DNA from 2 places in the Glutamicibacter sp. GQ173 genome. Region 2 is predicted to be linked to the other one. Evidence: predicted binding sites of a transcription regulator. Region 2 holds the regulator's gene; the other holds the start of a gene.
The links. Region 2 encodes HspR, which represses chaperone genes until heat shock. Its sites were predicted from a motif close to AAGTTGAGTCNNNNNGACTCAACTT; they were not measured.
Positions count from the first base shown of each region.

Region 1: AC6CHO_RS08555 (ATP-dependent Clp protease ATP-binding subunit) is a predicted target of HspR. The motif match lies at 12,961-12,985, and genes of this name have one in related genera.

Region 1 is NZ_JCAXDT010000004.1:181,512-196,573, reverse strand. Features, by position in the region: gene AC6CHO_RS08605 (hypothetical protein) at 1-1,170, shown strand, start outside; gene AC6CHO_RS08600 (hypothetical protein) at 1,181-1,879, opposite strand; gene AC6CHO_RS08595 (SDR family NAD(P)-dependent oxidoreductase) at 3,500-4,195, shown strand; gene AC6CHO_RS08590 (LexA family protein) at 4,558-4,974, opposite strand; gene AC6CHO_RS08585 (glycosyltransferase 87 family protein) at 5,047-6,189, opposite strand; gene AC6CHO_RS08580 (NAD-dependent epimerase/dehydratase family protein) at 6,633-7,487, shown strand; partial or broken gene AC6CHO_RS08575 (NAD(P)/FAD-dependent oxidoreductase) at 7,555-8,859, opposite strand; gene AC6CHO_RS08570 (hypothetical protein) at 9,156-10,361, shown strand; gene AC6CHO_RS08565 (sensor histidine kinase) at 10,687-11,889, opposite strand; gene AC6CHO_RS08560 (response regulator) at 12,202-12,876, shown strand; gene AC6CHO_RS08555 (ATP-dependent Clp protease ATP-binding subunit) at 13,003-15,062, shown strand, end outside.
Region 2 is NZ_JCAXDT010000001.1:669,069-684,130, reverse strand. Features, by position in the region: gene pulA (pullulanase-type alpha-1,6-glucosidase) at 39-3,083, shown strand; gene AC6CHO_RS03240 (hypothetical protein) at 3,160-3,477, opposite strand; gene dnaK (molecular chaperone DnaK) at 3,642-5,495, shown strand; gene AC6CHO_RS03230 (nucleotide exchange factor GrpE) at 5,509-6,090, shown strand; gene AC6CHO_RS03225 (DnaJ C-terminal domain-containing protein) at 6,176-7,150, shown strand; gene AC6CHO_RS03220 (heat shock protein transcriptional repressor HspR) at 7,269-7,697, shown strand; gene AC6CHO_RS03215 (AraC family transcriptional regulator) at 7,717-8,535, shown strand; gene AC6CHO_RS03210 (proline dehydrogenase family protein) at 8,562-9,509, shown strand; gene AC6CHO_RS03205 (GNAT family N-acetyltransferase) at 9,548-10,177, opposite strand; gene trmB (tRNA (guanosine(46)-N7)-methyltransferase TrmB) at 10,229-11,086, opposite strand; gene AC6CHO_RS03195 (YccF domain-containing protein) at 11,212-11,622, shown strand; gene AC6CHO_RS03190 (TerC family protein) at 11,697-12,881, opposite strand; gene AC6CHO_RS03185 (GNAT family N-acetyltransferase) at 13,154-13,621, opposite strand; gene AC6CHO_RS03180 (DinB family protein) at 13,648-14,145, opposite strand; gene clpB (ATP-dependent chaperone ClpB) at 14,315-15,062, shown strand, end outside.

The DNA of each region.
Region 1 (15,062 bases), on a different contig from region 2:
AAGCCGCTACATCTCGCCATCGGCTCATTTCAATACGAGCAGCACAAGTTCCAGTTGTCGGTAGAACACGAAATTGCTCGCACATACCTCTTATGTTGTGACCCAGGGTTGCAAGTTGATAGCTCCAAGGCTCCTGACCGTGATTGGGGTCAAGTGTTTGGGATGCCCTTAGAAGATCGTCTGGAATCTATACGACTTATCGAGGCCGCAACGTTCCTTCGTCACGGGATTCTCCAAAAAGAGGAATTGGAGACCCTGGGAAAGCATCCAGAAGCTGATCGAAATGGGGTGGCTAACATGATGCGGACCCTCGAAGATATGACCGCTACCGTTCAGGAATCCCGTGATAGCGTAAAAAATATACCTGCAATCCCAGAGTATCTGAAGCGCTTCGCGTTCAATCCCCTTGAGCGCTTCCCGATTATTGACGTAGGCAAAAGTGCCCTATTGGTGCCACAACCTTTCTATCTTTTGAAGACTCTAAGCATCGGTAACTTGTACTATCGCGCGTGTGAAGAGTGGGGTAACTTTCCTTCTGAGCTTGGGTATCGCGTTGAAGCATACGTGGGCATGCAGCTTGAATATGCCGGATTCGACGATGTTCTGACTGAGATCGATTATGGAGTAAAGTCTCCGAAGCTCTCGGTAGACTGGTTTGCTATCGCGGGTAATACGGTTTTGCTCATTGAATGCAAGAGCGCGAAGTTATCCCAACATGTCCTGTCGGGTGATCCAGGTAAGACCGACGATCTATTGGAAAAGAGCATTGGGAAAGCCCGACGACAGATCAAGAACTCTAGCGAGCTAATCCATAGTGGTCATGAGAAATTCAATAGGATCCCCAGCAATATGAACCAGATCGGCCTCATCGTTACCGCAGAACCGATTTACTGTGCAAATGATAGTAATTTCCACAGTGGTCTTGTAGACCCGGGCATCCCTTGCCTGTCGATCAGTTTGGATGATCTTGAAAGCCTAGCGCCTCTGGGTGCGGAACGTATGGTTAAAGTCTTGTCTGCGGTGCTGAACGGTCCGAATAAAGAAGCATGGAACGTTCGCAACGCGATTCGTGAGCATTTTCCAAAAGGCGAATTCCCAAGGAACCGTCTCATAGACGATGCTTACGTTCGATTCCAAGTAGCTCTGCGACGCAACCTCATCGATTCATAAACGATAATTTTCACACTAATTTTTTAGGTGCGTTTTCTGCCCATTTTCTTGCATATATGTGGGTGGTGCTGAAACAGCTCCAACAGGCAAATAAGCCAAGGCCGACCCACGCCCACGCGGTGCTTCCATGTTCTGCAAGAATTGCCCACGCTAAGAGTGCGCCGGTACCCGTCACGGAAATGGAACAAATGAAACCAAGTATAAATTCACGACGTGTACCACCTTCCATTTGAGATAGCATGTCAACGCGTACCGGCTCTACGTCTATGCCTCCAAGGGTGAATTGATAAGCTACTCGTATTCTCTCTGTGTACAGTCTGATAGCACGACGGGCTACAAGAGCTACCAACAGGACGTTGACCGAAATAGTCACTACCGTTGCTATGGCATCGCTTCGGGATATAGAAAGTATTACCATCGCCGGTGCAAGAAGAATCCATATAAAGGCTTCTGAAAATAGTCGTCCAGGTACATAACGAGCAGCTACTAAGCGGCCTTGTCCGCCAAGCAAGAGGCGTTGCAGCACGAGCTGCCGTCCTGGATCTTTCTCTGATTCGAGTGCGGCCGAGGTCCATTCAATAAGTCTCCGCGTCCGTGGTCCCATAGTGAATTGACTAAGACCAACAACTAAACCAAGCAGGGCTGTCCCTGCGCCGAGCACAGCCCCAAAGACTGTAAGAAAATCAGTATCATCCGGTATCCAATCCATCTCTCAAGATTACTTAGTTGTCTGGTCAATCGACCATTTTCCATGATTCTTGGTTTTGTCTGGCGCTTACTAAAAATCATTCTTGGCGGGCTTCACTGTCTAATATGACGAATCCTGAGCAAGAAGCATGGAAATTTGAATGATGGTCTTATGTTCGTGGAATCACGTGAAGCAGAAAACAAGACGGGAGCAAAGAAGCAATGCGAGGTTTAGTCTAAACGGGGGTCATCTTCTGTTCTTGATAGTTCTTCATGACAGCGCCGGCAGAATGTGTTTGTGGCCAGTATTGAGTCACACCCCTCGCAGCGTGAGAATGCTCGATCGGATAAATCTCGGAGGCAAACCGTGCAGAGTTGACCAACTTTAGGTCGATTGCGAATTGAAATGCCAATCACTACAGAATGGTTGAAGCAGTTTGGACACTCCCCAATTGCCGTATGTCCTGCGGAATTGTTGGATGCGAGTGGAAAGATAACCATGGAGTCGTAGATGCTCGCGTAGTGGGACTTTGAAAATCTGGCGAAACAAAACCGGCACTCGAACATCTCTGTCGTAACGTCGTATGGCATCACGAGCGTGTGATGCTGGCAAAGGGCACACTTTGCTACGAAACCGGGTGTGGCATCTAACTCAGATGCTAACAAGTTGAGTCGATTCGTTGTTAATGCTCGGAGTTCAGAAGACTCAGATATTAATCGGTTTAGAAGACTTCGAGCAAGACCGCGTTCGGTTTCGTTGATATGCGTCATTAGATGACGGTCGAGGAACTCAATAGAGAAGCTGATTCCTGTCAAGACTTGAGCGAACACCGCATTTGATGGAGGCGGTGAGAAATGGACGGTGGAGTTGCGTGATTTAAATAGTTCGGAAGCAACTTGTTTGTTAATTGTCTCCCCTGTAAGCCTCTGGATACGGGCGCAAGTTTCCGAAGCATTGAGACTCTGGAAATCTTGGGTCTCTAATGAAGAAATATCTGCTTTTCCCGGGTCGGCGAAAATCTGAGACCAGTGAATTGTTGCAAGCTTTGCTTTGAGTAGAAGCTCTACACTTGAAGCTACGAATATGAGCGAATTCCGATGATCACCAGTGGGCGCCTGTCCCTTAGGGGCTGTAGAAAGACGGAGACTTGTCGCGTCTTTGGAATCTTTTAGTTGATCTATTGCTGATTCAAGAAAATGCGTCGCGTTTTGAATCAATATACTTACGACGTCTTCTGGCCGAGTCATCACAGTCTAAGGGTAGCCACCAGATTGCAGATGTCCTGGTAGCGACCTCGAAATCGATCGCTTTCGGTGCGAGCATTCGGCATTCTGACGCCGGGCAAGATCATTCCGATTCACGCCCCGTCACCGGCCCCTTCACCCAAAAGGGGCCAACGGAACGTTCGACTTTCCTGTGAGTCTATGAAGCTTCTGCAGTTCAAGTCAGTCCGGTGTGTGTACCTATAGTGGACCGGCTTGCGGACCACTTTTAGTCGGCTGCTCGAAACGATGCGTTCGGTAAGCCAAGACTGATTATTGCGGTGCCAAAGGCATAGTCGATAAAACTTGGCGACCCTAAATACGTAATTCAGTGCTTCATGTATTCAAGTTGCGACTAAATGCATGTCAAGATCAGCAAATGGATATTACTAATATTGATCGCGTAGCTATCGTTACTGGTGCAACCGGTGGCCTTGGAACTCACCTGGTTTCCCAGTTGTTGAAACGGGGATACCGGGTGATTGCAATCGGTCGATCAGATGAGAAACTGTCTAAGCTTCCGGAACAAGTAATACCCGTCAAATGGGACATGTCCGTCCATTCCGAGGTACCCGGAAACCTTCTCAAATTGCAACGGGTGGATGTGCTTGTTCAAAACGCTGGTATGGCTGACGTAGTCTCGATAGCTTCCACGTCTTCTGACCTGTGGGACAAAATGTTCGAAGTTAATGTTTCGGCACCGGCTAAGTTAGCCACGGCCCTCCTACCGGGGCTTCGTGCTGCACGAGGGCACGGGATATTTATCAATGCTGCTCCGAAAGTGTCAGGTGTTCCAAATTGGTCAGCCTACGTTGGCAGCAAGGCTGCGCTCCGCGAGTTTGCTGATTCTTTGCGTGAGGAGGAATCACGCAACGGCATCCGCGTCACCTCGATTTACCCCAAGGGGACGGCCACTCCGATGCTGGAAAAGGTTCGCGAATCGTTCGGCGCTTCTTACGATCCCAATTTTGAAATCAAGCCGGTGTCTATGGCAACGATGATCCTGTCAGTGCTGGATCATCCTGCTGACGCATACGCTCGTGAACTCTCTGTCGAAAGGCCAGGCACTCCCTAGCGCTTGCAAAGCCTCACAATCAGGCAATGAAATGCAACGGAATACGCATGATCAGGAACCATTACGGTTCGCCATTCAAACAGCATGCGATGGAGTCCAAGTAAAGGTTCCCCTTGCGGATGGCTCGGCGCAGTGCTGAAGACCATGGACAGAAGTACTGAGGACTTCGGAAACTGACAGAATTGTCGAGGTTACTTCACGCAGCCAACGAGGCATAAATGTGATTCAAAATTGTATCCTCCGCCCTCCGGCCACTGTCCAGTCGTACACAAAAGATAACTACCGGCCGGTTGCGCAGCGAGTAGTCAAAGGCCCGCTCGCAGGACACGTAGAAATTGTTCACGTCCACCAGGGATACATGGTCAGCGGACATGATGCAGGCACCTGGTAATCACGCCGAAAACTCCCACTTCATCGCCTTCGTTCAGCCAGACCGGCAGTGGCGATTCGTCGCTGAGCAATCCTACTTTGGGCCCATCGATATGCCAGCGCCGCACCAGCATCTGGCCGTTGAGGTTCACAATGACTACCGAACCATGGCGGACCGATAGCGAGCGATCGACGATCACTTCATCGCCATCATGAATCCCCGCGGACCGCATGGCATGCCCGCTCACCCGCATGATGAAGGTGGAGACCCGATCCCGGACCAGCAGCCGGTTCAAATCCAGGCCGCCGTCGAAGTAGTCGCGCGCTGGCGAGGGGAATCCCATCGCGGATACTGCTTGCACCGGGCCCTGGCTGGCGCCTGAAGGCATCAGTTCCTGTTCGTCAGCCACACCCGCCACTCCCTGCCGAAAACTAGTACAAATGTTCGAATACAAGAATTGTACAGCGCCGGGCAGGATGCTTCACATCGGTGATGCTTCCAGCAGTTCCCGCGGCTTGGCCAACAAGGCAATCACCAGGCACAACACCATGCCCACCACCGGGACGGCAGGCCAGATATACCACCAGGCCGCCAGCTCTTGATCCGGATGGATGCCAAAGAAGCGGATGGTCCATTTCGCCGAAACCATCAATTCCATGCTGAACAGCACTAATATCGCCAGCATGATCCGCCGCGGCCAAACGTCCAGGCGGAGGGCCACCACCGCCCACGCGTAGGCCATCACCGGGCCCCACACCCAGTGGTGCGACCAGCTCACCGGCGACACCAGCAACGGGCAGGTCGCGGCAATACCCAACAGCACTACCGGCTCAACGGTTCCATCCAGCTTGTAGAGCAGGGCAATAAACGCCAGGCCTACGGCGAGCGCCAGCACAAACCAGATCAGTGAACCCGCACCCAGGCGGGTCAGGAAACCCTGAAGGGAAATATTGTCGATATAGCCGACATTGCCCACGCGCGAAGGGTCGCGCACCACGTCGAACCAGTAGTCCAAGGTGTTGCGCCATTGGAAGATCAGCCCGATGACCTGGGTACCGAAAAATGCCAGGGTGCCGATGATAACCGCTCGCCATTTGCGCATGGCCAACGGAAGAATCAGCAGGGCAATTGGGGTGAGCTTGATGCCCGCGCAAATACCCACAGCAATGACAAACGGAGTCATGGACTTGGAATTCACCAACGCCAGATAGCAAGCGCCGAGAATCAAGATATTAATCTGCCCGAACCAAATGGTGTCCCGGAAAGGCCCGGAAATCAGCATCAGGCAGGTCAGGGTCAATGGGGTGACCCATCGGCCGAGCTGTGGCCAGCGAAGGGCAATTCTGGTAGCCAGGTCCTTGCCGACAAAGAAGGTCAGGACTATGGAGGCCAGCATCGTCATCGCCACCGAGACCCAATACGGGAAGATCGCCATGGGAAGGAAAAGCAAGGCGGCAAAGGTCGGGTAGGTGAAGGGCAACCCCGGATCGTTGATGGGACCAACAAAAGGCCCGTACAGATCTTCAGGTTCGCGCAGCAGAGTCAGCGCGCCTTCGCGGTACACCGACAGATCCCAGCCCGTAGGCTCGATGGCGATCAACGTCCAGGCCAAGATCAAGACCATCGCTATTTCCAGGATGGCTGTTGAACGCGGGACTGGTCTGATGATTGAAGAACGGATAAATCATCACCCTAGCATTGGTGGATCTGGCGGCCCGGCAACCCAAGCGCCTGGCGGCAGTAAAGGAATTCTGAAAGCACGAACAATAAATTCAAGCAGAGCGGCTTTCCCCATCGGTGCCGGTCCGCGCCAATTCTTCATTTGCGCCTGCTATTAACCCTAGAGCAAAAACCGAAAGCCCAATTCCGCTGAACTTTGGCTTTTATCCTGGCCAGAATTTTGGAACAGAACCGGTGGAATCCAGACAGCAAACGAAGGCCCTTGCCCGGCGACCAGAATAAAGATCTGTGTTGAATCCATCGCAACATCATAAGAGCAGACGGAACTTTTCCACCGGGCTAGAAGTTCTAGTCTTGAAGCAGAAGAATTGCCCACGAAGGAGCGCAGTGAAAGTATTACTAGTCAGTTGCGGCGATGTCGCCACCGAAGCCGGACTGCGCTTCCATGCCCAGGGACACGAGGTGACCGGGTGGAGACGCAACAGCAGCAAGCTTCCCGAGCAGTTCGCCGGGCAGGACGTCGACCTGCTGGTTCCTGGCCACTGGCCGGACATGGATCCCGAGACCGAAGTAGTGGTCCTTACCCCGGTCCCGGTGACCCGCGATGTCCAAGGATATGAGCTCAGTTATCTGCAGGCAGCCCAGGAACTTTGCGCCCGGCTTCACGAGCAAGCGCCACGACTGCGCCGCCTGGTCTACATCTCCTCCACCGCTGTGATGGGCGGCGAGGACGGCGAATGGGTCAATGAGCAGGCACCGGCGGCCCCCACCCGCGACACCGCAAAGATTTTGGCACGCACCGAAGCCGCGCTCGCCGAAAGCGGCCTGCCGGTGACCATCTTGCGCGCCTCGGGCATCTACGGCCCGGGGCGCACCAGGCTGATTGATCTGGTTACCTCTGGCACCGCTAGAATTCCTGCAGGTTCGCACTGGACCAATCGGATTCACCGCGATGACCTTGCCGCGGCCATCGTTCACGTGGCCAGCTTGGGCGGCCAGGCGGCTGATCTGTATTTGGCCTCAGACAGCGCTCCGGCCCAGCTGGGCGAGGTGTACCAATTCCTTGCCACCGAACTGGGCCTGCAGCAGCCGGAGCAGGAAACGGCGCCGGCCACGCGACGTGCCGGCGACCGGCGCTTGGACAACTCCGCGCTGCTGGGCAGCGGCTTGGCCTTGCAATTCCCGAGTTATGCCGAGGGATACCGCCAGATCCTGTCCGGCGCCTCTACGCGGCACGCCTAGCTCCAAGGCATCGCTAGGCCAGTTGGATCAGCAACCATCTCAAATGACCGCTGCGCCTGACCCCGGCCTAGAATCCCTTGCGCAGCGGATTGAAGTGACGGGCAATGGCTGGAACTTGTTCACCAGTGATCTGGGCAGCCAAGATCTTCCCGGTCAGCGGGCCTAGAGCCACTCCCCACATGCCGTGGCCGCCGCCTACCCACACGCGAGCCGAGCCAGTTTGGCCAATGAGAGGCAGGCCGTCGGCGGTGCAAGGACGCCCGCCCACCCACTCTTCCCTGCGATGTTCCCAGTTGATGCCCCTGTAGACCGGGGCCGCAGCGGCCACAATGGCTTCGATGCGCTTTGGCTCCAGCTTGTGGTTCACATCCCGGAATTCCATGGTGCCGGCAATCCGGAAACGATCGCCAAGTGGGGTGCAGGCCACGCGTTGGGTCGGGAAGTAGATTGGGTGCGTCGGCATATGCTCAGGCTCAACGGTGAATGAATAGCCGCGACCGGCCTGAACCACTACGTCGACTCCGAACTTCTTGGCCATATCGGTCATCCAGGCACCGGTTGCCAGCACCACGTGGTCCGCGGTGATTGCCCGCCCCTCGGAACCGATCACGGTCACCGAGCTCTTGTTGTCGCGAATGTCGGTGACATTAAAGGATCCAATAATATCGCCGCCGCGCTCAACGACTGATTCAGCGAACGAAGCCATGAACTTTGGCGGGTTGATATAGCGCTGGTTCTTGATGGCAACGCCAGCCGCAACATTATCCGAAAGTGTTGGCTCTATTCCGCGCAGCTGGTCGCCGGTCAGCAATTCATAGTCGACACTGCCGCCGGTTTTCTCGATCATCTCAAACTCATGCAGGAAGGCATCGCGGTCTTTGAACGAGGTGAATCCGGTGAGGAAGGGGGTTGCCGGTTTGGTCAGTTCGAGCACGCCAGGACCAGTTGCCGTGGCCCGAGCAATCTCATCGAAGGCACCAAGGCCGCTAACTCCGATTTCCGAGAAGATGCGCATGGCCGCTTCCCACCGCTTGGGCATCGAGTGCCACGCGAAGCCGAGCAAGAAGCGCAGCAACTTTGCATCGGCCTTCAACGGAATGTAGAGCGGCGAGGTCGGGTCAAGCATCATTTTCAGCCCGTTGGCAAAAACCGCCGGCTCTGCAATGGGAAGGGTCAAAGCCGGAGTCAGCCACCCGGCGTTGCCCCACGACGAGCCTGAGGCTACGCCGCCTCGATCAACAACCGTGACTTTCACGCCCGCTTCTTGCAGGTACCAAGCGGTGGACAAGCCTACGAACCCCGCACCGACAACGACAACATGATCTGGCGCAGTTACCCCTGCCATGACCCACTCTCCTTGCAATCTTTTGGCCTCTTTACACGAGGTCGCATGGGTTCACTGTCGCGCGATCCGCAGTGAAATTCAACGCGTTCTGAGGATTTAACGGTGAGCGCCACCACATCATGGTGTGACGTGTGTTTTCTGCGGAAATCTTTAACATTTCCCGTATTTCTAGCAATTCTCTGACGGGAGGTGAAAACTTTAACCGCATGGCATGCAATGAAGAACATCCGGGAATTACGCCTGAACCGTGCCCTGCGTACACTGAAAGGAAGCAAAAATTGCCCTTTCTCGATCAGCCATCTCAAAGGAACACCACCACACACATGGCCTCACGCAAACCAGCCAAGAAGAAACCAGCTCAGGGACATCCAGCTCGCCGAGCAGGCGCCAGCTCCGTACCTTTTGAAGCAGAGGTGCGACAGGCTCTACAGCCGTTCAAATCCCAGCTCTTCCGCCACTTCCAAGAAGAAGGCCAGCCTGCCAGCGAAACCCGCGCAGCGCTCGAAGGGCTGACCACCTTGCTGACCGTCCATGCCCAGCTGCGCAAGAGCGTTGACGTACAGTCGCTCGATCCATCAATCCTTGGTGAGCAGCTCGGCCATCTGTCCTCGTTGGGGAAAGAAGTAGCTGCTACTAGTGCAGCAATCCTCAAGCACTACCTGACGTTCTTGGGCACCTCCGCCAATTTTGGCGGCAGCGTGGAGGACTTCAAGCAGACTTTCGAGTTCCTCTCCCGCATGGCTGGTGATTCACCGATCGTCGCGCCTTACCTCGAAGACGAGGAAGCAAATGGCGCTTTTGAGTCCATGCCATTCGTCTTTGCAGCGCGCGAGCTGATCCAGTGGGTTGGCGAAGGCAAGCCCACTACACCGGCCGGAATATTGGCGGCGGAAACCCTGCAGGACGCAGCCCAGGCACTGGGCCTATTCATCAAGGTCGACGAGAATGCTCCAATCCCGGAAAATGCCATCTGGGAACCAGAAGACGGGACTGCCGTTCCTTCGTTGGCAGACATCCCACGGCTCTCCGCCTACTGGGATGCACTGATCGGCACTGCAATGCTGACCTACCAAGCACCAAACGCCAAGCCAACTGGGTCGCTCAGCGAAGCCCTGTTGGCTTCCAGCGGTGCCGGCGCACGTGTAGTCAAGGAACTGATCGCGGAAGTGCTGTACTCGCACATTCTGATCAACACTTTGGAGAAGCCAGGCCAGGCGCAGATCGCGGAAATGGTGGCCGGGGTCTTGAGCAACGCCGCTTCATCCACGCCTCCACGCGCCGAGTTTGCATTGCAGATCCCCACCACGGATGATCTGCCCGAAGAACAGCACCATCTGATCCCAAGCCTCGAAGAGGTTGTGCCACAGGTTGAATCCCTGCTGCGCATCTTCGAGCGCGAAGGCCTGGTAGAAATCGACGAGCACATTACCGTTCCCATTGTGCTTCGTTCTTCATTGGAGCGCGCATTGGGCAAGGTCTCGGATCATGTGCTGAACCAGGACACGGATTCGAGCGCCCCAGAAGCGTAAGACCCGCACTTGCCCAAATGCGATGGACCCGGAGGATCTCCGGGTCCATCGCATTTTTATTTGATTCTCGGATATCGGCTCAGACCGCTTCGGCCTCGACTCAAATTATAAAAGGTACGCTGCATTGTAGACAGACAACGACGGGCGATGGGGGCGCAGCCGCCGATGAAAGATCAGTCCGTTTATCCAATGCAACGTACCTTTTAATCACCCTCAGGTCCTCCATGATGCCACTCGCAAAACACCACCAAGTACCTTTTTGGTGATCGGTCTTCACCGATACATGTCTAACTTATCGCGTTCACAAGAATTTCGAAATCATACTTTAGTAGGAGGGTAGGGCCTTGAACGGGATGCTGGCACGAAGTGTCCACAGTCCCTTTTCGGAGCTGGTCGAGAACTTTCCGCCAAAGGTGCGCATACGGTCGGACATTCCAATCAGCCCACTGCCACCCTCTGGCAGACCCTTTGATTTCCTGCCTGAAATATCTATCTGATTAGTAATTTCCAGTACAGCTTCAGTCCCATTAGATACCAACTCGAGGGTGCAGACGCTGTCTGGAACACCATGCTTTATGACATTCGTTGTAGCTTCTTGCATTACGCGATAGATCGCTGTCTGCGCCGAACGAGGAAGATCGGAGATCCTCTCGTCCGTGGTTGAGTTCACTTTAAAGTTCGCGTCTTTGAGACGTTGCGTGAAAAGTTCTGCTCCTTGAAGCGCGTAAACGGTCGTTGCAGCCGGCTTGTCGACATCCAACGCCGCTTCGTCCGACATCGTTCCATCAGCCCGCAAGACATTGAGCATCAGACGCAAGTCGTGCAGGGTTTCGGAACTCAGCTTGGCAATGACATCCAAGGCGTCGAGAGCCATCTGACCGTCGTTGGCAAATTTCGCGGCCTTCGACTGCATGGCCACGATGGTGATGTCATGCGCAACAATGTCATGAAGGTCCCGAGCGATGTTTTTACGTTCTGTCTCGATTGCAGAACGCGTTTGCTCTTGGGCCTTGAGCATCTGCTGCACGACATCTGCGTTCTTCTCCCTCAGCAGAAAAATGCTGCGGGTCAGGAAGTAGGCCAAGGCCGTCAACGGGATCAGAGCCACCAGCAATATGGCATCTTGTTCTGCCTGAAGACCGAATTGCACCATCCAGGCCGCCGACAAAGTCAGGAATAGGGCACGAACACTTCGCGCTTTGACCGTAGCCGCAAGCGCGGCGAAAATCATGAACGATACTATCGTCCATACGAACAGGAATCCTTCGTTAAGCAAGAAATAGGCTATGGCGACAAAGATCCCCAGTGACACCGCAACCCAGCGCAACCCCAACGCGAGGGTCAGGCACAGCACAACGCCTACCAGTGCACCTCGCACAGAAACAGCAGAGGACCCGTTGAACCCATCTTCCAATATCGTTACGAACTCACTGCTTGACATCAATATGAGGATCGCGATGCCAACCCAAATAATGACACCCCGACCAGCCAGTAGCTTGGTCAGGGTGCCTTTCAATCGCTCACTCATACGCCGAATAATTCACGGCAAAGCCAATCAAGTCAAATAATCTCGCTCATGGACAACCTACCCCGTAACGTTCGCAAACCCATTTAGAGAAATCAGAACTCCAGCCAGCCGGAGTAGCAACAGGACCGCCACTAACCTGCTGGTCCGACGCCGCGGATGCGGGTGCAGCCACAACAATCAGCGGTCCAAATGCCAATGCGGCAACGGCCAACATTTTCAAACCCTTCATAACAAACCCCACATCTCGTCAACTTATATACTTGCAAGTAGGCAGCCCGTCAGGTGGTGCGCAACATCGACCCAAAGGAAAAAATGGAACAAATTAAGGTCCTAATCGTCGATGATGAGCCCCTTATTCGACATGCGTTGGGCACAATCCTAGCAACGGATCACGGAATTGTAACCGTATTTTCTGCAGAAAATGGCAAGCAGGCAGTTGAGTATTGTTCAGACAATGCCGTCGACGTTGTTCTAATGGATTTGCAGATGCCTATAATGGATGGGGTTAGCGCCACACGCGCCATTAAATCGGTCAAAGACAGTCCGGCAGTGCTTGCAATAACAGCATTCTCTTCGGATGAGTATCTCGTGCCTGTTCTTACGGCAGGTGCCAGCGGCTACCTCGTCAAGGATTCTGAACCGGGCGAGATTATCAATGCAGTTCACGCAGTTCATCAGGGCACGGCAGCCATTTCCCCGTCAGTTTCTTCAGACCTCATTTCGGCGGTGCGCGAAGCTTATACCGACAATTCCCAAGCTGTCGAAGACCTCATTTATGATCTCGGGATTACTAATAGAGAAATCCAGATTCTAAAACTCCTTGCGCAGGGATTAAATAACACTGAAATATCTAAAACTCTGGGGATCACAGAAACCACGGTGAAGACCCACATGGCGAAGATCTTCGTCAAGCTTAATGTTCGCGACCGCGTACAAGCACTCGTGGCAGCCGCTCGCATGGGAATTGTTGAAATCCCGAAGCACTGAATTTCACGTCGTCTCGAGTGTGACCTCGAGCGCCCGGGAAGAAATTTTGAGTGCCACGGGAATATCTTGAAGCCTCATGCGTTGAACATGAGCATAGACCGCTCAAGTTTCTACTAGGAGGCTCACTTGCCAGCATTTTTTGGTGCACCATCAGACGGCTCGTTTGAGGAATTCCTCTCTCGGTTCCTTTCTTCGCGAGCTCAGGCAGCACGTCCAATCGACATCACCCGCCTGCTTTCCACGCGTACCCATGAGGCAGTAGCAACGGCCGCAGCGATCTCGCATGAGCACGGACACGACGAGATCGACTCCTTGCACCTGCTCGCAGCGCTGATACGCACTGAACCCATCGGTGAACACCTCGCCGCCATGGGCATCGACATTGAGGCGTTGAGTCAAGATGCCATTGCCCACATGCCAAAGAGCCAAGAAAAGGGCGAAAAGCCAACGCGGCTATCCTCTGCTGCCCAGCGCAGCCTCTTTGATGCCTACCAGGTGGCACGCAACTACGGTTCGACCTACATCGACCCTGACCATCTATTCCTCGCCTTTGTTTTCAATCCGGAATCCCCGGTCAGCCACTTGCTGGCCCAGCACGGAATCACCGGCCAGTCCCTGCAGCAGGCAGCCATGGAACAGGCCCAGCGCGCCCAAAACGGCGGACAGGACCAGGGCCAGGACGAGTCCGACGCCTCCATGCTCGAACGGTACGGAACCGATCTGACGGCGCTGGCCGCCGACGGCCAGATCGATCCGGTCATCGGTCGTGACGACGAGCTGGACCAGGTCGTGGAGATCCTGGCTCGCCGCACCAAGAACAACCCTGTACTCATCGGCGAGGCCGGCGTGGGTAAAACCGCCATCGCCGAAGGGCTGGCACGGGCCATCGTTGATGACCAGGTTCCAGAGCAGATCCGCGGTTCCCGGCTGATCTCCATCGACCTGCCCGGCATGCTGGCCGGCACCCGCTACCGCGGCGACTTCGAACAGCGCCTCACCGGCCTCCTCGAAGAAATCGCCGACGCCGAGGGACAGGTGTTGGTGTTCATTGACGAAATGCACCTGCTGGTTGGCGCCGGTTCCGGCGAATCCGGAAATATGGATGCCGCCAACATCCTCAAACCGCGCTTGGCTCGTGGCGAACTGCACCTGATCGGTGCCACGACGCTGGATGAGTTCCGCAAGGTGGAGAAGGACAGCGCTTTGGCCCGCCGCTTCGGCAAGGTCATGGTTGACGAGCCATCGCAGGAAGTCACCCTCGCCATCCTGGAAGGCCTGCGCGATTCCTACGAGGATCACCACCAGGTGCAGTACACCCCGGCTGCGCTCAAGGCTGCCGTAGCGCTTTCGGCACGGTACCTCACCGACCGCCAGTTGCCAGACAAGGCCATTGACCTGATCGATATCGCTGGCGCCCGGCGTTCCATTGCCGCCGGCGATACCGAGGATGTGCAATCCCTGCGCTCCGACCTGATGGAAGCCGAACGCGAGAAGTCCCGCGCCATTGGCGAGGAACGCTTCGAGGATGCCAGTGCCTGGCGCGACCACATCGCCGAGCTGACCGCCCGGATCAACGCCGCCGAGGAAGCCGGCGACGCCGGAATCACCCGGGTCGTGGATGAGGTCCAGATTTCCGAGGTCATCTCCCGCTCCACCGGCATCCCGACCTCGCGGATCACCGGCGATGACAAGTCGCGGCTGGCTTCGCTGGAACAGTCGCTGCATGCCTCGGTTATCGGCCAGAAGGATGCCGTGTCCGCCGTGGCCCGCGCGGTGCGGCGCAATCGTACCGGCATGTCCCCTGCGGGACGTCCTATCGGCTCGTTCCTCTTCTTGGGCCCCACCGGTGTCGGCAAAACCGAGCTGGCCAAGGCCTTGGCCACCAACCTGTTCGGGTCGGCTGACTCGCTGGTGCGCGTGGATATGAGCGAATACGGCGAGAAGCACACCGTTGCCCGCCTGATCGGCGCCCCTCCGGGATATGTCGGCCACGACGAGCCCGGCCAGCTGACCGAGAAGGTTCGCCGCAACCCGTACTCGGTGATCCTGCTTGATGAGATCGAGAAAGCCCACCCGGACGTGTTCAACGTGCTCTTGCAGGTGCTCGATGACGGGCGCTTGACCGACTCGGCCGGACGCACCGTGGACTTCTCGAACACGCTGATCCTGATGACCAGCAACCTTGG
Region 2 (15,062 bases):
CGCCACTCCAAGGGCCGCAGCACCTATGGCGCCGCCGATTGACCGCTCTGACGGCCACGCCCCTGCTGGTCCTAGTGTCCATGGTTCCACTAGTCGTGTCCCCTGCCTCTGCCGAGGAAGCCACTGTGACATTGGCAGGTAGTTTCCAAGACGAGTTGGGTTGCGCTGCAGACTGGGATCCAAGCTGCGCGGCCACCTTGATGGACGATTCTGACAGGGACGGAATCTATGAGTTTACGACAGACCAAATTCCAGATGGGACCTACAATTTCAAGGCAACGCACAACTTCGGCTGGGACGAAAACTATGGTGTAGACGGGGCTGCTGGAGGTGCGAACTACACTCTCTCGGTAAAGTCGGGGGACCAAGTGAGCTTCAAATATGATTCTGAAACTCACATGGTCCAAATCGGCGGAACCAGTGAATCAGTGGCCGGCGTAGGACAGGCCAAGGCTCAATGGATCTCAACCGATACGATTGCCATCCCCCGGGATCTGGGTAGTGGGCAGAGGTTTGCCCTCTATGCTTCTCAGGACGCCAGTCTGAGCTTGGACGGGGAAGCGATCTCGGGAGCCAAACCCATAGAACTAGCTACAGTTATAGGTGGGCTCACTGACGCTCAGCGGAAGAAATTCCCGCATCTGGCCAACTACCGTGCCGTACGTGTAGACATGGCACGCGAAGAAACTGCCACCGCCTTGCGCTCCCAGTTGGTGCTGGCACGTTTTGAGACGCAGGGCGAGGACTCTAAGCTGACCGCCTTCACCGGCGTGCAGACTGCTGGAGCGATTGATGAGCTCTACGCTCAGGGGCTTGAGAATGTCGAATTAGGCGTCAGCTTCACAGGAAAGAAGCCCACATTCCGGCTCTGGGCTCCGAGCGCGCATCGGGCAACTATTCTCATTACCGATAAAAACGAGAAGACTTCGCGGCATGATGCCACCTTCGACAAAAACAGCGGAGCATGGACCGTCAAGGGCAAGCCTCAATTCACTGAAGCCAAATACCTCTGGGAAGTTCAGGTCTTTGTGCCAGAGACCGGCAAGATTGAAACGAATATTGTCACCGACCCGTATTCGGTCGCGTTGACCACCAACTCCACCCAGTCGGTGGCCGTGAACCTGGAAGATCCCAAGCATCAGCCCAAGCAGTGGCGCAAAGCCAAAGCAGCCGGCGTGGAAAAAGACGTGGATCGAAGCATTTATGAGCTGCAGATCCGCGACTTCTCGGTCTCCGACTTTTCGGTGCCGGAAGAACAGCGAGGTCGTTACGGAGCCTTCGGAACCAACGGTGCTGGTAGCAAGCAGCTCAAGCAGCTCGCCGAAGCCGGGCTGACTACAGTTCACCTGTTGCCAAGTTTCGATATTGCGAGCATCGAAGAAGATGAAAACCAGCGCATCGAAACCAGCTGCGATTTGGAATCGCTGTCCGCCGCCTCACCCAAGCAGCAAGAATGCGTGAGCGCGCACGCTGCCGACGATGGATTCAACTGGGGCTATGATCCATTCCATTTCATGGCCCCTGAGGGATCTTATGCGAGCAATCCCGATGGCGCCGAGCGCGTAGAGGAATTCCGCGGCATGGTTGGGTCTCTGCATGAGATGGGTCTGGAAGTCGTCTTGGATCAGGTCTTCAACCACACGGCGGCTTCGGGGCAGGCGGATCAAAGCGTGCTGGACAAGATCGTGCCCGGCTACTTCCACCGGCTGGATGCCACCGGCCAGGTCGAAACCTCTACCTGCTGCCAGAATCTGGCAACCGAGCACGCCGCAGCGCAGAAGCTGATGATCGATTCACTGATGGTCTGGGCGAAGGACTACAAGGTTGATGGTTTCCGCTTTGATCTCATGGGACACCACTCGCGGGAAACCATGGAAGCAGCACGCAGTGCGCTGGATGAGCTGGAGCCAGGGCGCGATGGCGTGGATGGCGAGTCCATCTACCTGTATGGCGAGGGATGGAATTTCGGGGAAGTCGCCGACAATGCCCGTTTCTATCAGGCGACCCAGGGACAGCTGAACGGCACCGGAATTGGTACCTTCAATGATCGATTGCGCGATGCGATCCACGGTGGCAGTCCGGTCGATTCGTCTTCGACTTTCCAGCAGGGCTTTGGAACCGGTTTGGGAACCGACCCCAACGGGCATGCGGTCAACGGCACTGCGGAAGAAGCGCTAAAGAATCTGGGCCACGAAACCGACCTCGTGCGGTTGGGTCTAGTTGGCAACCTTGCCGGGTATGAGTTTCTGACGTCTGAGGGCCAGATGCAGCGCGGTGATGAACTGGACTACCGCGGAGCGGCAGCCGGCTATGCCTCGCAGCCCGGGGAGGTGATCAACTATGTTGATGCCCATGACAATGAGACGCTCTATGATCTGACCGTGCTCAAGCTGCCTCGTGACACATCCATGGAGGAGCGGGTGCGCATGAATACTTTGTCGCAGGCGGCAGTGATGTACTCGCAAGCAGTTCCGTTCTGGCATGCCGGAACCGAGCTGCTGCGCTCCAAATCACTGGACCGCAATAGCTACAACTCGGGGGACTGGTTCAATCGCATTGACTTCTCCGGGCAGGAGAATACCTACGGTTCGGGTCTGCCGCCGGAGGCTGATAATAAAGAGAAATGGGACCTGATGGCACCATTGCTGGAAGATCCAGAGCTTAAGCCGGATGCGCAAGCGATGTCTCGGGCTGAAGGTGCGGCACTTGATCTGCTGCGCACCCGTCGAGAAGTCGGCTTGCTGCGATTGGGCTCTGCTGAGCTGATCGAGCAGAAGGTGAGTTTCCCGCTCAGTGGTCCGAAAGCGGAACCAGGAATCATCGTGATGCGTATCGATGACACGGCGGGCGAGGACGCCGATAGCGAGCATGACGGAGCCCTGGTGGTCTTCAATGCTTCACCGCAGGATCACACGCAAGTCGTCGGGGAATTGGCCGGACATGAATATGACTTGGCTGAAGCGCTCGAACAGGGAAGCGATGAGCGAGTGAAGTCCACTTCGTTTGACAGCTCGTCGGGCAAGCTGATGATTCCTGCAAGGACCGCTGCGGTGCTGGTGGAAGCTGAAGAGGAAGCCCGGTAGCTCTGGGCACTGCGAAAATCGCGGGCCGGTAAACCTGATCACAGGTTTACCGGCCCGCTGGTTTTAAGCCTTGGGCTCAGCGCTTGTCATGGGTGCGCCCAAAGGTGGAGTAGCTGAGCGGACCGATAAAGCTGATGAAGTTCACCGCGGCCCATACTGGCTTATTCCCGCGGACCTGGGAGCTGTCGCGCCGACTCAGATCGATCTGCGCGGCGATCAGCAACGTGATTTGCGCGGTGGCAGCTGTGATCAGCGAAACTTTGCTGGCAAGGGATAGCTCGGAGAACTTTTTCTTCTTTGCTGCTGCCATGATGTGCTCCTTGATCTGGGGGTTTTCGACAAGTGCCACCGCTGGTGGCGGGGTGCCGAAAATTTTCTGGTTTATGGGAATCATTTTCGCACTTCGTCCGTTGAATAAGACAGAACGCAAAGTTGAGTGAGGTTGGCTCAAGTTGATTTGACAGTCGAAAACGGCTGAGTAAACTTGAGTCCAGAACGCTCAATGAGGGCAAGGGCCCTCGGCGTTAGTACTTTCAACCAAGGCAAAGGAGAGCCATTATGTCGCGTGCCGTAGGTATCGACCTAGGAACCACCAACTCCGTAGTTTCCGTGCTCGAAGGTGGTGAGCCAACCGTTATCGCAAACGCGGAAGGCAACCGTACTACCCCGTCGATCGTTGCTTTCTCGAAGAGCGGCGAAGTTCTGGTTGGCGACATCGCCAAGCGCCAGGCCGTGAACAACATCGACCGCACCATCGCTTCGGTCAAGCGCCACATGGGCACCGACTGGACCATCGACGTTGACGACAAGAAGTACACCGCGCAGGAAATCTCCGCACGTACCTTGATGAAGCTGAAGAACGACGCCGAGGCCTACTTGGGCGAAAAGGTCACCGACGCAGTGATCACCGTTCCTGCCTACTTCAACGACGCTGAGCGCCAGGCCACCAAGGAAGCCGGCGAGATCGCTGGCATGAACGTGCTGCGCATCGTCAACGAGCCAACCGCTGCCGCACTGGCCTACGGCCTGGAAAAGGGCAACGAAGACGAGCTCATCCTGGTCTTCGACCTCGGTGGCGGTACCTTCGATGTCTCCCTGCTCGAAGTTGGCAAGGACGACGACGGCTTCTCAACCATCCAGGTTCGCTCCACCGCTGGCGACAACCGCCTGGGCGGCGACGACTGGGATCAGCGCATCGTGGATTGGCTGCTGGCCCAGGCCAAGGCCAAGGGCGCAGACCTGTCCAAGGACAAGATTGCCCTGCAGCGCCTGAAGGAAGCTGCTGAGCAGGCCAAGAAGGAACTGTCTTCGGCTACCAGCACCAACATCTCCCTGCAGTACCTGTCGGTCACCCCAGAAGGCCCAGTGCACCTGGACGAGCACCTCTCGCGTGCCAAGTTCCAGGACCTGACCAAGGACCTGCTGGAGCGCACCCGCAAGCCATTCAACGACGTTATCGCAGAAGCAGGCGTCAAGGTTTCGGACATCGCCCACGTGATCCTCGTTGGCGGTTCCACCCGCATGCCAGCCGTTGCTGAACTGGTCAAGGACCTGGCCGGCAAGGAAGCGAACAAGGGCGTGAACCCTGATGAGGTTGTTGCCGTTGGCGCAGCCCTGCAGGCAGGCGTGCTGAAGGGCGAGCGCAAGGACGTTCTGCTCATCGACGTCACCCCGCTGTCCCTGGGCATCGAGACCAAGGGTGGTGTGATGACCAAGCTGATCGAGCGCAACACCGCGATCCCGACCAAGCGTTCGGAAACCTTCACCACCGCCGAGGACAACCAGCCTTCGGTTTCCATCCAGGTCTTCCAGGGCGAGCGCGAGTTCACCCGCGACAACAAGGCGCTGGGCACCTTCGAGCTGACCGGTATTGCACCGGCTCCTCGCGGCATCCCGCAGGTTGAGGTCACCTTCGACATCGACGCCAACGGCATCGTGCACGTATCCGCCAAGGACAAGGGCACCGGCACCGAGCAGTCGATGACCATCACCGGTGGTTCCTCGCTGTCCAAGGAAGACATCGAGCGCATGGTCCAGGAAGCTGAAGCACACGCCGAAGAGGACAAGGCACGCCGCGAAGCTGCTGAGACCCGCAACGCCGCTGAGCAGGCCGCCTACTCGGTGGACAAGCTGATCAAGGACAACGAAGACAAGCTGCCAGAAGAGGTCAAGACCGAGGTCCAGGCCGACGTCGACGCCCTGAAGGCTGCCCTTGAGAAGCAGGACAACGACGACGAGGTCAAGGCCGCGTTCGAGAAGCTGCAGGCATCGCAGACCAAGCTGGGCGAGGCAATCTACGCCAACGCACAGGCCGAAGGTGCTGCCGCTCCTGAGGGCGAGCAGGCTCCAAACGCTGATGAAGACATCGTCGACGCCGAGGTCATCGACGAAGACGAAGCCGACAAGAAGTAGGGAGCCAGGGAACATGTCCGAGGCAAAAGACCAGAACGAAAACTTCGACGCCGAGTCGGAGAACCAGCCAGAGGCTGCCAGCGAGCAGCCAACCGCTGACGCCCTGGGCCAGGCCGAGGCGATCCTGAACGAAGCTGCCGCTGGTGTCGACGAGTCCTCCGAACAGCAGGAAGAAGCTGGCGCCGGCGAAGCCGAGCTGCGCAACGACCTGCTGCGTCTGCAGGCCGAATACGTCAACTACCGCAAGCGCGTTGAGCGTGACCGGGCTGTTGCGCGGGAAAACGCCGTCCAGTCGGTTCTGACCACCTTGCTCCCAGTGCTCGATGATATCGATGCAGCTCGGGCGCACGGGGATCTGACCGACGGGCCGTTCGCTTCGATCGCCAACAAGCTGGATACCATTCTGGTCCAGCATGGCCTGGAGCGAATCAACGAGGCCGGCGTGGAATTCGATCCGAACATCCACGAAGCACTGCTTCGCCAGGCTGTTCCGGAAGTTCCTGCCGACCACGTGGGGCGGGTGCTGCGCAGCGGCTACCGCAAGGGAGCCACCATCCTGCGCGCAGCCCAGGTGCTGGTAGCTACCGGCGAATAGCCACGAATAACACATTTGAAACTGCCCACTGCCGAGAAATCGTCAGTGGGCAGTTTCGAATTGGCATTGAAAGGACGGTGCCCTGATGGCAAGTCAGGACTGGATCGAAAAAGACTTCTACGCCATTTTGGGCGTCGCCAAGGACGCCAGCGAGGCGGACATCAAAAAGGCATACCGCAAGCTTGCACGCAAGTACCACCCAGATACCAACCAGGGCGATGCAGCAGCGGAACAAAAATTCAAAGACATTTCCGAAGCCCACTCGGTGCTCGCGGATAAGGAACAGCGCGAGCAATACGACGCGATCCGGGCCATGGGCGGGGGAGCGCGCTTCTCGGCCGGAGGACCTGGCGGGGCTCCGGGAGGCCAAGCGGGCTTCGAGGACATCTTCTCCAATCTCTTTGGCGGTGGCGGCTCGTCGCGAAGCCGCGGCGGACAGCCGGACTTCTCCGACCTGTTCGGCGGTGGCGGAGGATTTGGCGGCGGTGGCGGTTTCGGCCAGAGCGCGCCGCCACGCAAGGGAGCGGACCGCACCGCGAATACCACGATCTCCTTCTCCGGATCCATCAAGGGAACCACTATCGGGCTGCGGGAGCAGAATGGCGAAGTTATCGATGTGCGCATCCCTGCGGGCATCAAGGACGGCCAGTCCGTGCGCGTGCGCGGCAAGGGCCAGCCAGGGGCGGCCGGCAACGGCGACCTGCTGGTCAAGGTCAAGGTCACCGAGCATCCCTTCTTCAAGCGCGAAGAGAACAACATCCGCATCCATGTGCCGGTCACCTTTGACGAAGCAGTGCTGGGCGCCAAGATCCACGTTCCGACATTGGATGGCGAAACGGTCGCGATGAAGGTCCCGGCCGGCTCGAATTCCGGTCGCACCTTGCGCCTGAAAGGCCGTGGCGTGAAGACCTCGAAGGCCACCGGAGATCTGTTGATCATCCTGGATGTGGTGATTCCGCAGAATCTGTCGGATGCCGCGAAAAAGGCGGTAGAGGACTTCGCCGCTGCCACCGAAGGCGAAGATCCACGTGCCGACTTGGCTGCCAAGGCCAAGCTCTAGGAGAGACTGCGTCTTGCCTTCCCGGTCGTGCCCTCGAAGTGGCCCGGCCGGGGAAGCTAGACTCTATAACCAGAGGCTGAAGAGCCATTTAGCCAAGTAGAAAGGTGGTCGAAGCAACGTGAACGGGGAGTACCTGCGACCTGTCTTCGTCATTTCCGTCGCCGCTCAACTGGCAGATATGCACCCGCAGACGCTACGCCAATATGACCGGATCGGCTTGGTGTCGCCGAGCCGCCAGTCGGGCAAGCAACGCCGCTATTCGCAGCGCGATGTTTCACTGCTCCGCCAAGTCCAGGCGTTGAGCAAGGACGGCGTATCCCTTGAAGGCATCAAGCGAATCCTTGACCTGCAAGATCAAGTCGCGTACCTGCAAACAGAAGTGAACGACCTGCGCAATGAACTCAGCGCGGTACGCCAAGGCCGAACCCGCATCTTTGCTGCAGGAACCTCCGGGGGTGACGTGGTGTCCTTGGCTCGCGGCATGCGTCCGGAACGCCGTGAACCGACCGTCACGCTGTTTACCGCCCGCCGGGCCATTGGCCGCTAGATTGGCAGTAAATCTGCCAATGCCGGACGACTCCGAATTTTGGCATGACCCTCAGTTCCCGGAACTTGAGTCGAGGCGTTCGTGCCAAGAAATCTCCTGCTACCGGCCACATGCCCATCAACGTTTTTCGATGGGGATCATTGACGAAGGCGAAACTGAATTCACTGGGCATGACGGGCAGCAGGCAACGCTGGTCCCCGGCGATGTAATCGTCATTCCGCGCGATCACCTCCATGCCTGCAATCCGAAGAATGGCTACTGGCGATACCAGATGATTCATGCAGACCAATCGTGGATGTCCCAGCTTGTACCAAACACAGCGCAGGATCTGTTCTGGGGCATACGGATATTCAGGGCGCCGGAGCTCTACGAATTGATGAACACCTTCAACCAGCAGTTATTTGCCGGGATGGGAAAACGATCCGTTGAGCAGTCGCTGGGGTCCATTCTTTCTGCCATGCAGGGTCTGGCTCCAGTCTTCGAGGCGCTCCCGCCGGGGATAGGGCCCCGCGATGCGCGATTGCTTCCGGTCCTGCACCGATTGGGCAACGATGCTGTCGCCCCGCAGCTGGGCGAGCTGGCACTGCTCGCCGGCTTGAGCAAGTATCAGCTGATTCGGCTCATGCAAAGCAGTACCGGCTTCACCCCGATCGCGTGGAGGCATAACCAGCTGGTGAACCGCTCACGTGAACTCTTGCGCTCGGGAGCCTCGATAGCGCAGACCGCGGCAGAGCTGGGCTTCTCAGACCAGAGCCACTTCCACCGGGTCTTTCGCTCGCACGTTGCAGCGGCCCCCGGAAAGTACCGAGCGCCGCTGCAATATCGTTCAAGACCTTAGCATTAGGCGTGCGAAATGATCATCCCATGCTCATTTCACCTGAAGAATTTGAATTGGCCGCAGATAATCTGCGTGCATTGGCGTTGGACGAAGGGCTCAAGGCGCAAGTCATGGCCACGCCGGCTTTGGCCCGTATTGCGCAACGGATCTCGCAACGATACCTGGCCGGGGACTCCATCGACTCTGCCTTCGCCCAGGTCGCCCAGATCACGGCGCGAGGGCATCGCAGCAGCATTGAATGCGTGGGCGAATCGATTCGGGATCGCCACGTCGCTGAGGCGGAAACCGGAATATTCCTGAGCATCGCCGAACGCTTGAAGCGCTCGAAAACCAATACGACCTTGAGCTTCGATCTCTCGCATCTCGGTTCCGCCATTGATCCCGAGCTGGGATTGCGCAATGCGTTGCGCGTCGCCCGAGCCGCGCGCGAAGCGGGAACCTACCTGATGATTTCGGCCGAAGGATCGGATCGCACCGACCTGGTGCTTGAGCTCTGGGAGAGGCTGATCTGCGATTTTCCGGAAACGGGCATCACCTTGCAGGCTCGCCTATCGCGAACACCGCAGGATCTCGTGCGCGTCCTGGAGCTTCGGGCAGGCCCTGTCCGGCTGGTCAAGGGGGCCTTCCAAGAGCCGCTGGAAACGGCCATGGCGCGCAACGATCCAGACCTGGCCGACAGGTACGCGCAGTTGGCCGGAGCGCTGATCTCCTCAGGCAGGCGGACAAATATTGCCACCCACGACGCGCGGCTGATCCGCAGGCTTAAAGAGGAACACGGAGCGGCGTTGCTATCACCGCAGGTGGAATTCGAGATGCTCCAGGGCCTCGGGACGCAGCAGCTGGACGCGTTGCGAGAGGAGGGTTTCACTACCCGGGAATACGCGGTTTTCGGAGGAGAATACTGGCTGTACGTGCTGAACCGGCTGGCTGAGGATCCACTGCGAATTATGCTGGCAGTGGCAGATCTCCAGTGATCGCACAAGGCCGCCCAGGGATCTGGGATGAGCGCGAACTAGCAGCGGCCATGGCGTGCGAGCCGCGCCAGCAAGTTGGTGCGCACGGCCGGCCACTCGTGCGGAAGAATCGAGAAAATCACAGTGTCGCGCAGCGTGCCGGTTGCCGGATCATACTTGTGATTGCGCAGCACGCCATCCTGCTTGGCGCCTAGGCGGGCAATGGCTGCCCGAGAAGCGGCATTGTGCCAGTGCGTGCAGAACGCCACCGAATAGCAATCCAGCTCATCAAAAGCCCGCTGCAGCAGCATGAACTTTGCTACAGGGTTTATTCCTGTGCCGTGTACCGATGGTGACAGGTAGGTTGAGCCGATTTCAACGCGTTTGTTCGGTTCATCAATGTTCAAATACGTTGTGGCGCCCACAGCCTTGCCCGTGGACAAATCGATGATCGCAAAGGGCGCCATCGCTCCAGCTTCCTGCAGGGCCAAGCGCTTGTTGATATCGCCGGCCATTTCCTGCGCCGATGGAATAGACGTGTACCAGATTCCATCCAGCTGGCCGGCGGTGACCACCTCGGACAAGTCTTCGGCATGGGCAAGGGAGAGCTGTTCTAAACGCACCCCGGCATAGTCCATCGTGGGCGCCTGCGTGTAGCTATTGATCTCGGATGAAGTAATAAGGGCCATGGAATCCATCCTATGGATTCCATGGCCCTTCTGTGGCTTTCGTCGCCGACATTAACCGACGCGGGTGTAAGCCAAATCAAACACCAGGCGTCCGGCTTTTAGCGCCTTGCCTTCGAAGCTGGTGAGAATGCGACGCTCAAAGCGTGGCGCCCAGCCACCTTGCTCATCGGTGAATTCAGGCTCCGGATCAAAACCTTCCATGCCGCCACGGCGTACCTTGGTCAGGTTGCTGTCTTCACCAGCCAGGTTGCCCGGGTGCTGGTTCTCAAAATCCGCATGTGCTTCAAGAACTTCACGCATCTGTTCGGCGTAGTTGGACCAGTCGGTCGCCAAGCGCAGGGTTCCACCTGGCTTGAGCACGCGTGAGGCCTTGTCGAGGAACGACTTCTTGATCAGGCGGCGCTTGTGGTGGCGAGGCTTGTGCCACGGATCGGAGAAGAAGATCCAGATTTCGTCCGCGCTGTTCTCATCGAGCATCACGTCCAGGACTTCTGGCGCATTGGCCTGGATGGCGCGGACGTTGCTGATGCCGAAGGACTCGACCTTCAGCATCAGCTGTGCCAGCCCTGGGCGGTAAACCTCGACGGCCAGGTAATTGCGCTCGGGATCATCCTTGGCTGCGTTGGCGATGCACTCGCCCAGACCCGTGCCGATCTCGACCACCAATGGGGCGGTGCGGCCGAAAGCTTCGGCAGGATCTAGCTGGAAGTCGTCGGCCACCGAAGTGTCGGCAATTTTGCGCGGTGGCTCGATGACGTACTGCTCGGCATTGCGTTCCCACGCGCTGGCGCGTCGGCCCTGCAGGCGGTTGCCGCGGCGTACGAACGACACTGGCTCTGCGCGGAAAAGATTCGGGTCTCTGGGGGCAGTGCCGTGGGCTGGGCGCTGCTGATCGCTCGATTCGCTCATGATGATTAATCCTAGCTGAGCCAAGGGCTCCACTGCTCGCCAGGGACTAGGGGATTGGACACCCTAGGGGATGATCCGGGGGATCACCTATGGCGTGAAGCCGGGCGGGGCTGAAGAATGAAATCATGACTGATTTAGTGCGAGGTATTCTCAACGTTATCTGGTTGGTGTTCGGCGGGCTCTGGCTGGCCTTGGGGTATGTTTTGGCCGGCATCATCTGTTGTTTGCTGATCGTGACCATTCCCTTTGGCATCGCTTCCTTCCGCATTGCCGGATATGCGCTGTGGCCGTTCGGCCGCACCGTAGTTGACCGGGGGCCAGTCGGGGCATTCTCCACTTTGGGCAATGTCATCTGGGTGGTCTTCGCAGGCATCTGGATTGCCATTGGACACGTGGTGACCGCTATTCCGATGTTCGTATCGATCATCGGCATCCCGCTGGGCATCGCGAACTTGAAGATGATCCCGATTTCCCTGATGCCGCTGGGCAAAGTTATCGTCCCTTCGGACTACTACATTGCTGGCATGAAGCGCTAGCTGCCACAATGCGGCAACGGCCGCCGTCCCTGGATCGGGATGGCGGCCGTTGTCAGTTAATGCCGAGCAGCAGGCTAGCTCTTGAGGTACTCATCGTGCTGTCGATGGGCTTCTTTGACCTCTTCGCGGATCTTATCCACGTCCTTGGCCTTGTCGCGGTATTTCTTTTCCATGGTCTTCAAGTAGGCTTCTTCTTCCACTAGCGCACGATAGATGCGTTCGCGCTCGTTTGCATCGGCGGTGTAGGTCAAATCCGTGTAGCTGTTTGCGTGGCGCCGCAGGTTGCCAATGGCAGTTTGGGCTTTGCCAGCCTTGCTGAACAGGGAAGCCAAGACTGTCACCACCAGCACACCGATGATTACGGTCAGGGACAGGCCCGTGCTGATTTCGATCACGTGGACTGGCTTTCCGCCGTTGACAAATGGCAGATTGTTTTCGTGCAGCGCATGCAGGATCAGCTTGACGCCGATGAACGCGAGGATGGCTGCCAATCCGTAGGAAAGGTAGATCAAGCGGTCAAGCAGCCCATCAAGCAGGAAGTACAGCTGGCGCAGGCCCATCAGGGAGAAGGCGGTTGCCGTGAAGACGATGTACACGTTCTGGGTCAGCCCGAAGATGGCGGGAATCGAATCCAGTGCAAAGAGGATATCTGTTCCGCCGATGGCCACCATGACCAGCAGCATTGGGGTCAGGACCTTCTTGCCATCAATCTTGGTGAACAGCTTGTCGCCGTCGTAGCTATCGGTGGTGTGGAAGAGCTTCTTGGCGATGCGGATGATGAAGTTGTTCGCTTCGTCCGATTCGTCGTCCTTCTTCAGCAGGTTGCCTGCGGTGAGCAGCAGGATCAGACCAAAGAGGTAGAACACCCAGGCAAACTGGTTGATCAACGCGGCACCAACAAAGATGAAGGCCGTTCGGGCGATGAGGGAGAAGACGATGCCGAAGAGGAGGACCTTCTGCTGGTCTTCGCGCGGGACCCGGAAACTTGCGATGATGATCAGGAAGACAAAGAGGTTGTCAACGGACAACGCTTTCTCCGTGATGTACCCCGCGAAGTACTCGGCGCCCATATCGATGCCGCCGAAAACCAGCACGACCACACCAAAAATCAAGGCGAGGCCGACATAAATGCTCGACCAGATTGCAGCTTCCCGAAGGCTGGGCACGTGCGCCTTGCGAATATGGAAAAAGTAGTCGAAGGCGAGAAGCGCCAGGATGACGGCCACTGTAATGGCCCAGATTAAAGGAGAAACTTCCATAGGGTTTCCTACTTTCGTAAGGCGCGCAAACACGCTGTCGAGTAAGTCTCTTCGCCTGCCCGGAGGCTGGCCGCAAAACCCGGTGGATCCACGAAGATCTACGTATTGACGGGTCAAGCGCTTAGGAATACTCCCTTACGTGCTTCCAGCCTAACCTGATCTGGTGTTCTGAGGAAAGTTCTTGTCTTCTAAATGTCGTTGTGAACTGTAATGTACTTCGTTGCCTTGCGCTTGGAAAGGTGCTGTGGGCAATTCGAAGATTCGGATGCGCACTAAAGCGTTTTTCGCATTTTGATGCTCGTGGTCTCGTAGCCCAATGATTCATAGAGACCGCGGGCGGCAGTGTTGAACCCGAACACATTCAGCCCTAGGGTTTCTGCGCCTTGGGAGCGGGCATATCCTTCAGCCAGGATCATGGCCTGGCGGCCAAAGCCGTTGCGGCGGTGCTCCGCATCGACGACGATGTCCCATACCCACCACGAGGCAGGATCCCCTGAGGAGTCGCATCCGATCCATATGTATCCAACATTGCCAAGTGCGGAGCTCTCCAGGGTGAATACCTCATTTGTTGCACCGGGCAGTCCATCTGGGAAGGCGCGCGCCATGGTGCCGTACGCGTCTGCCTGCGCTTTGCTTTCCGTGACCCCGGTGGCAAGAAGGTCTGCGATGTATTCGGCAATGCTCCTCTTCATCCACGACGAAAATTGTTCTGCAGGAAGTGGAAGAAGTGTAAGCGGCATATTCGGAGTCTAGCTGGCTGTCCGGGTTACTGCTTTCGCGAAGCCAGGATTTGTTCTCGCAGAATGTCTGCGTGGCCGCAGTGTTGTGCCAATTCGCGCAGCATATGCAGCAGCACCCATCGCACGGGTAGTGGTCCGCGGCGGTTGCCGGGGAAAATGTCGTCACCCGATTTGCCGCTGAGCGCCTGGCGGGATTCTTCCAGGGCCTGGGTGTAGTCGCGCTGCACCGTTTCGATGGTGTCTGAGGTTTTCAGCGCGAATGACTCGTCCGGTGTGGCGGCGATTCCCAGTTCTGACCGGCTCTTACCGGTGGCGGCCTCGCCGAACCACACGCGTTCGACAAAGGTTGCGTGCTTGACCAGCCCGAGCAATGTGGTTTTGGACTTTACCAAGCTGGCCCGGGCTTCGCCTTCGGTGAGTCCGTCGAGGCACGTCATGAGCATGAGGCGGTGTTGATCAATGAATACCTGCACCATGTCGTTGTAGTCGAGCTGGTAGATGTCATGCGAATCCGGGTTTGGCATGCCTCATCCTAACCGGAGGCGTTGCCCGTGGCGCGGATTTTCGAGTTGCAGGCAAAGCGATAAAAATTTTTCGAGAAAACTAGTGCTAGGCGGAATAAGAAGGCAGGGAGTAGAGTTGAGTTAAGTACACTCAAGTTTATGGGTTCACCCAACAAGGGAAAGGATGCGCGTGGACACCAAACTCACCACCAAGAGCCAAGAGGCTCTCTCAGCTTCCGGCATGAACGCTTCAACGGCAGGAAATCCGCAGATTGAACCTGCGCACCTGCTCAAGGCGTTGCTGGACCAGCGCGACTCGGTCGCCGTTGCCTTGCTGAAAACGGCCGGGCTTGATGTCGACGCGCTCTCCGTTAAGGCCAGCGCCACAATCAGCGCCTTGCCTTCCAGCTCAGGAAGTTCTGTGGCCCAGGCCCAGTTCTCCCGCCAACTACTGCAGGTAGTCGGCAACGCCCAGGAAACCGCCACCGAAATGGGCGATACCTATGTTTCCACCGAACACCTGCTGATTGCCCTCTCAGCCGACCAGTCGAAGGCCGGCGAAGCCATGCGGGAGTTCGGCGCAACGCGCGAGCTGCTGGTTGGAACCTTGCCGACCATTCGCGGTGACCGCAAGGTTGATAATCCCAATCCCGAGGCCACCTTCCAGTCCCTGGAAAAGTTTGGCACCGACATGACAGCGCTGGCGCGCTCGGGCAAGCTGGATCCGGTCATTGGAAGGGACCGCGAAATCCGGCGCCTGGTGCAGGTATTGTCGCGCCGCACCAAGAACAATCCGGTGCTCATAGGTGAGCCTGGCGTGGGCAAGACAGCTGTAGTTGAAGGGCTGGCCCAGCGGATGATCGCTGGGGATGTGCCAGAGTCCTTGCGCGGCAAGACACTGATCTCCTTGGATCTGGGCGCGATGGTCGCGGGTGCAA